One region of the Alteromonas alvinellae genome, then DNA from elsewhere that is predicted to be linked to it. Evidence: predicted binding sites of a transcription regulator. Region 1 holds the regulator's gene; the other holds the start of a gene.

What was found. Region 1 encodes FliA, which starts transcription of late flagellar genes. Its sites were predicted from a motif close to CTAAAGNTNNNNNNNNNNNNGCCGATA; they were not measured.
Region 2: the regulator FliA is predicted to act here: its motif matches at 1,581-1,607, upstream of ACX5KA_RS02295 (flagellin N-terminal helical domain-containing protein).

The regions. Positions count from the first base shown of each region.
Region 1 is NZ_CACSIH010000021.1:2,982-6,508, forward strand. It holds gene flhF (flagellar biosynthesis protein FlhF) at 1-674, shown strand, start outside; gene ACX5KA_RS01435 (MinD/ParA family protein) at 680-1,546, shown strand; gene ACX5KA_RS01440 (RNA polymerase sigma factor FliA) at 1,543-2,274, shown strand; gene cheY (chemotaxis response regulator CheY) at 2,311-2,694, shown strand; gene ACX5KA_RS01450 (protein phosphatase CheZ) at 2,729-3,484, shown strand; gene ACX5KA_RS01455 (chemotaxis protein CheA) at 3,497-3,527, shown strand, end outside.
Region 2 is NZ_CACSIH010000031.1:20,764-24,290, forward strand. It holds gene ACX5KA_RS02290 (flagellin N-terminal helical domain-containing protein) at 182-1,006, shown strand; gene ACX5KA_RS02295 (flagellin N-terminal helical domain-containing protein) at 1,731-2,552, shown strand; gene ACX5KA_RS02300 (flagellar protein FlaG) at 2,644-3,111, shown strand; gene fliD (flagellar filament capping protein FliD) at 3,122-3,527, shown strand, end outside.

The DNA.
Region 1 (3,527 bases):
TAAATGTTACTGGTAACGATATACTTAACGCACAAGGTGCTGTTGCACTCGTAGGGCCAACGGGTACGGGTAAAACAACCACTGTTGCAAAGTTAGCCGCTCGCTATGCGCAGAAATACGGTGCAGAGTCGGTGGCTATGATAACCATTGATACGTATAGAATTGCAGCCTATGAGCAGCTAGCGACATACGGAAAAATTATTGGCTGTACTGTGCGAAAAGCGCAAACTAGTGAAGAACTTGCAGATTTATTGTTCCAACTTCGCCATAAGCGACTAGTATTGATTGATACAGCAGGTTTTAGTCAACGTGATAGTCGATTAATTAAGCAAATTAAGCAGTTCGACAACGGCCAAATGCCAAAAGTAAAAAAATATTTGGTAGCGCAAGCTAATACGCAATACCCTGCTTTGCAGAGAATTATTCAAGCGTATGATGATATTGAACTAAGTGGCTGTATTTTCACAAAGTTAGATGAGTGCTACTCTTTGGGAGAGGTGCTTAGTGCAGCAGTTGAATACCAACTTCCGGTTAGTTATGTCACCGATGGTCAAAAAGTGCCTGAAGACATTAAGATTGCAGAAGCGAAATCTTTGGTTTCCGCTGCTGCAAAGCTTTATAAAAAGTACGGTTTGAATCATACTAGTGGTAACAACGCAATTAAAACAGCATAAGCAGTATGATTGACGATCAAGCGAGTAGCTTAAGAAAAATGAAGCAATCACGGTTAATCAAAGTAATCGCCGTCACTGGTGGTAAAGGTGGCGTAGGTAAAACGAACATTACACTTAACACCGCTATCGCGATGGCGAAGCAGGGTAAGCGAGTAATGGTTCTTGACGCCGACCTTGGCCTTGCCAACGTAGATGTGATGTTAGGGCTAAGGGTTGAGAAAAATCTATCTCATGTACTCTCTGGAGAATGCACGTTGGACGAAGTGCTAGTGACCGGTCCTCACGGCATTAAGATTGCGCCTGCCACATCAGGCACGCAGTCAATGGCAGAGCTTTCACCAACGCAACACGCTGGTTTAATCAGAGCGTTTAGCGAATTACGGTCTCAGATAGATGTGCTTATTGTCGACACCGCGGCAGGCATATCAGATATGGTATTGAGCTTCTCAAAGGCCTCACAAGATATTATGGTCGTCGTATGCGATGAGCCAACATCTTTAACAGATGCCTACGCACTAATAAAAATTCTTAACCGCGAGCACGGTGTTTTTCGTTTTAAAGTCGTAGCCAATATGGTGCGCGATGTGCGTGAAGGTCAGGAATTATTTAGCAAATTAAGCAAAGTGACAGGGCGTTTTCTCGATGTTGCACTAGAATTAGTGGCGACAGTGCCCTTCGACGAGAATATTCGCAAGGCGGTGCGCAAGCAAACGGCTATTGTTGACGCCTTTCCAGGTTCTCCGGCAGCAGTAGCGATAACTAAGTTGGCAAGTAAAGCACTTACGTGGCCAATTCCAGCGCAGCCCGGTGGCCACTTAGAATTTTTCATTGAACAATTAGTTGCAGAAAAAGCCGTAGGAAGTCAGCGTTGAACAGCAAGGCAGCCGCTTATCAACAACAAACAGATAAATCGCAGTTAGTCGAAAGACATGCGCCTCTGGTAAAGCGAATTGCGCATCATTTGATTGCGCGACTGCCTGCCAGCGTACTTGTTGATGACCTTATTCAATCAGGCATGATTGGGTTGCTAGAGGCCGCTCGAAACTTTGACGGCTCTAAAGGCGCAAGTTTCGAAACCTTCGCAGGAATTCGAATTCGTGGTGCCATGCTCGACGAGATACGAAAAGGTGATTGGACCCCGCGTTCTGTTCACCGTAACGGCCGCGCCATAACGGAAGCGATATCTCAAGTAGAGAGCGAGACAGGGCGCGATGCACGAGATTCAGATATTGCTGACAAGCTTAACGTAAGCTTGCAGGATTATCACCAGATGCTTAATGAAGTAAATGCCGGAAAGCTAGTGGGTATTGAAGATTTAGGTGTGTCGGAAGATGTTATTACTACTGAACAAAGTAGAGGCAGTGACGCACCGTTAGAAGATTTAATGCAGGGTGCTTTTCAAAAAGCGCTTGCCCATGCAATTACGACATTACCTGAGCGAGAAGCGATTGTACTTTCACTTTATTACGATGAAGAACTAAACTTAAGAGAAATAGGCGAAGTTCTTGATGTAAGTGAGTCGAGAGTCAGTCAAATTCATAGTCAAGCCATGTTAAAACTCAAATCACGAATGAAGTCGTGGCAAGCTGACGAAGAATAGAGATTAATAACAATTAACCCCTCACTGGAGGCTATTTTGGACAAAAGCATGAAAATTCTCGTGGTCGATGACTTTTCTACCATGAGACGAATCATCAAAAACCTGCTAAAAGATTTGGGTTTTGCCAACATCCAGGAAGCGGATGACGGAAGCACTGCATTACCTATGTTACAACAGGGCGATTTCGACTTTGTTGTGACCGATTGGAATATGCCTGGTATGCAGGGCATCGATTTGCTTCGCGCTATAAGAGCAGACGATAAGCTTAAGCATTTGCCTGTGCTTATGGTTACTGCGGAAGCGAAAAAAGAGCAAATCGTTGCAGCGGCGCAAGCAGGTGTAAATGGTTACGTTGTAAAGCCGTTCACAGCAGCAACACTAAAAGAAAAATTAGATAAAATATTCGAACGTTTAGGTTGATCCAGACGCTCACCAGATAAATGAGGTTTACTGGATGACAACGAATGTAAACGTTCCAATATCGTTAGAGGAAGCAAAACAACTTGTCGCCTTTCTTGAAGAAGGCGATAAGACTTCAGCTAGCGCACTACTTGAAGCCGTCTCAATGAAAGAAAACGTTGAGTTGTTTGCTGAAGTAGGTAAATTGACGCGTCAACTCCACGACGCGTTGAATAACTTTCAAATAGACGACCGCATCAAAAATTTAGCTACAGATGACATTCCTGATGCGCAGTCCCGCCTTACCTACGTAATTGAAGAAACTGAAAAAGCTGCTAATACTACTATGGATGCCGTTGAGGCGAGCATGCCGATAGCAGAAATGCTGTCGGAGCGGATCGAAAAGGTCATGCCAGAGTGGAAGAAGCTTATGAATCGCCAAATCGAACTTGGTGAATTTAAGGCTTTATGCGCAGACTTAGACGAATTATTGGAAGAAGGTTCGGCTCAGTCAGCTAAACTTACACAATTGCTTACCGAAGTTTTGATGGCACAGGGCTATCAAGACTTAACAGGGCAGGTTATTCGTCGCGTTATCGACCTTGTAAAAGAGGTAGAAGATAGTCTTGTAAACATGCTTACCATGTTTGGGGAACGCGACGGTACAGAACACACTAAACCATCTAGCGTTAAGGCCGATAAGGTTGATGGTGTAGAGGCGGAAGGCCCAATCATTGATGCTGATCAACGGGACGATGTCGTTTCAGGTCAAGATGATGTAGATGATCTTCTGTCTAGCTTAGGTTTTTAGGGGAGCGGGCGCATGTCGTTTGATGTTGACGAGGATATATTAC
Region 2 (3,527 bases), on a different contig from region 1:
AACCCACCGACCAGCAAAGAGAAGAAACTTCTCTATTTAGCAAGTTCCATTGGTAGTGTGCCAATGAAACGTCAGAATAAACTGACAGGGTTTTGTAAGCACAGGTTATGCCAAATATTTAAATTAATTGCGCAAATAATAAAACCAATAGCGCCATACTCGAAACTGTTAGGAGAGACTCATGAGTCTATTTGTTAATACCAATGTGTCATCATTGAACGCCCAGCGTCAGCTGTTTAATACAAGCAATAATTTAAATACTGCATTTGAGCGTCTTTCGTCTGGTTTTCGTATTAACAGTGCTGCCGACGATGCTGCAGGACTTCAGATAACCGATCGGATGACTTCTCAAATTCAGGGGCTGGACCAGGCTGTAAGAAATGCAAATGATGGAATTTCTTTAGCACAAACTGCGGAAGGTGCATTGCAAGAAACAACCAACGCTCTTCAGCGTATACGGACGCTAGCTATTCAGTCACAGAACGGTATCAATAATACTGCAGACAGAGTTGCGCTGAACGAAGAAGTTGAAGCATTGAGAAATGAGATGTCTCGTATTGGTTCTACGACTGAATTTGGCGGCGTAAGTTTATTAACTGGAGGTTACTCTGCGTCTTTCTTAGTTGGAGCAAATGCTAATCAGAAAATTAGCATAAATCTCTCGAGGTCCGGTGGCTTTGGCGCTTCGGGTTTAGGAATCGATGGAGACGTACTTTCCGCAGGTGCCGCTTCTGCAATGCTGACCGATGTGGATGCCGCGCTGTCTATTATTGGGAGCACTCGCGCAGAGTTAGGGGCAACCCAAAATAGATTCCAGTCGACCATCCGTAACCTGAGCAATATATCCGAAAACGTTTCTGCTGCAAGGTCTCGCATCAAGGATACAGATTTTGCCACTGAAACGGCAGAATTGACCCGCAATCAGATATTACAGCAGGCAACAACTACAGTGTTGTCGCAAGCTAACCAGCGTCCACAAGCCGCGTTGTCGCTTCTTGGTGGATAAAGTTGAAGTTATAGGAAGGAGTTGAGAGGCCATCCTAAAAGTGAAAAGGACGGCTTTATTGCCGCCCTTTTAAATAGAATGCCGACCAACAGGTCCGAAAATGTAGAAGTGTTGGTTGAGAGGCCAGTTTAATCTACTAAGCCCTGTTAGCCGACAAAAACGAATTTTGCTCCATCTCCTAACGTGAGCAAATTGGCCGAGATGAACGTCTCGGCCTTTTTTATAATCGCCGAATCGTCTCACCAATCTCAAATTCCAGTAGAGCAACGCTAGAATCCATTTGGATTAATGCAATAATGGTACCAATTTTCTGTTTGTCTTCCTGGGTTCTGCTTCTAATTGTCGAAAAAATTATTTCATCTATCCCTAGTCGTAGCAAACAAGCCTCGTTGATGTATCTGAACCTCTATTGCTCGAATACTTTGTATCATTTGCCCAATTGAAGCGATGGTATAGGTTTCAACAAAAGCACTCTCATATCAGTGTATAACGTAATTTACGTGCATATTTTTATTATAAAAAACAGTAATTTAAATTATTGCCGAATTATTTATTCAAAATAATGAAAAAAAAGCTCAAGAACTTAAAGTTTGAGCCGATACCATTGTTGAGGGGTAATATACTTTTTTATTAATGATGGATTAGTAAGCGTAGTGACCTTGCTAGTTTTAACTGGAAAGAGCTGGCTGAAATACGTACGGTCAGGTCTCTTGGAGGTAGTAACATGTCTTTATTTGTAAATACTAACGTATCATCAATAAATGCACAGCGTCAGCTTTTTGACGTTAGTGATAAATTGAATACATCTTTTGAACGTCTTTCCTCAGGTTTTCGAATAAATAGTGCATCTGATGATGCTGCAGGCTTGCAGATTACTGACAGACTGACGTCACAAATTCAAGGTTTAGATCAAGCCGTAAGAAATGCCAACGATGCTATTTCGCTTACTCAAACTGCAGAGGGAGCGTTACAGGAGACAACTACATCTCTCCAGCGTATACGAACGCTTGCTGTACAATCGCAAAACGGTATAAACAGCACAGCTGATAGAAAAGCATTGCAAGAAGAGGTTTCGGCACTTCGTCAAGAAATTTCTCGAGTGGGAGCAACAACAGAATTCGGTGGCGTTACTTTGCTTGCAGGCGGCTTTTCCGCAAAATTTCTTGTTGGTGCAAACGCTAATCAGACGATTAGCGTGAACCTTTCAAGAACAGGTGGGTTTGGTGCTAATGGCTTATCGATAGATGGAGATGTCCTTTCTGCCGGTGGAGCATCTAGTATGCTTGCCGAAGTGGATGCTGCGCTGTCGGTATTGGGAGCTCAGCGTGCGGAGCTTGGCGCACTACAAAATCGTTTTCAATCAACAATCAGAAATTTAAGTAACATCTCAGAAAATGTTTCAGCGGCGCGTTCTCAGATAAAAGATACAGATTTCGCTGCTGAAACAGCGGCTTTGACTAGAAACCAGATAATTCAGCAGGCATCTGTTTCTGTACTTAGTCAGGCTAATCAGCGTCCACAAACCGCGCTGTCTTTGCTCGGGTAAGCTATACTCTAAAAGTCGCACAGTAATTCAGAAACGGGGGCCCGCTTTATTGCGAGCACTCGTTTTTGTGTTTTAGATGGGGAGATAGTTCGTGAAAATTCAAAATATGCAAGGTGGTCAAGTATTTGCTTCGCCCTCTATGGGGAGAGATGTCGAGCCTCAAATACGAGTAAAATCAGAGACTGGTGTTATTTCTCAAGAACTGGACAGTGAGAATAAGTCTAAAAACACAAATGCAGATGAACTTATAGCGAGTAATGATCAATTTTCTACTCAAGTAAGCCGAATAATCGCCGATAACGAGTCATCAGAAGCGAAAATTACGCTTGATGAGGCGACTAAGAAGGTAGAATCTTTTTTAAAGACTCAAAATCGGGATCTTGCATTTTCAATAGACGAGGAAACTAATCGCTCTGTGGTAATCGTGAAAGACGCGCAATCCGATGAGGTTATAAGACAGATTCCTTCTGAGGATGTTCTCGAACTCGCTGAAAGAATTAAAGACTTGCAAAACGATATTGGACAAACGGTAGGAATGTTCATTGATCAACAAGTCTGAGGGGTAAATTATGACGATACAATCATTAGGTGTTGGCTCAGGGCTAGCTTTAGATGATTTGGTACAACAGCTTATTTCGGCTGAAAGGCAGCCAAAGGAAGAAAGCTTAAACGCGAGAGAAGAGGCTGTAGAAGCCGAAATCTCTGGTCTAGGCCAAATAAAGTCTAAGCTATCTGAATTTAAAGATTCAGTAGACGAACTCCGCACTGATAGCGACATAAACGGTAGGGAACCAACCGTCAAAAACCCTTCAGAGGATAATGATGTTCTCTCTGCCGAAGCGTCTTCTTCTGCATTAAGAGGCAGTTATTCCATAACGGTGGATCAGTTGTCAGCAGGAAGCCGGATAACGACTAACGCTGGCGATTTTTCGTCGAGTTCAGACGCACTTTTATCTGGAGGAACCGGTTCTTTGA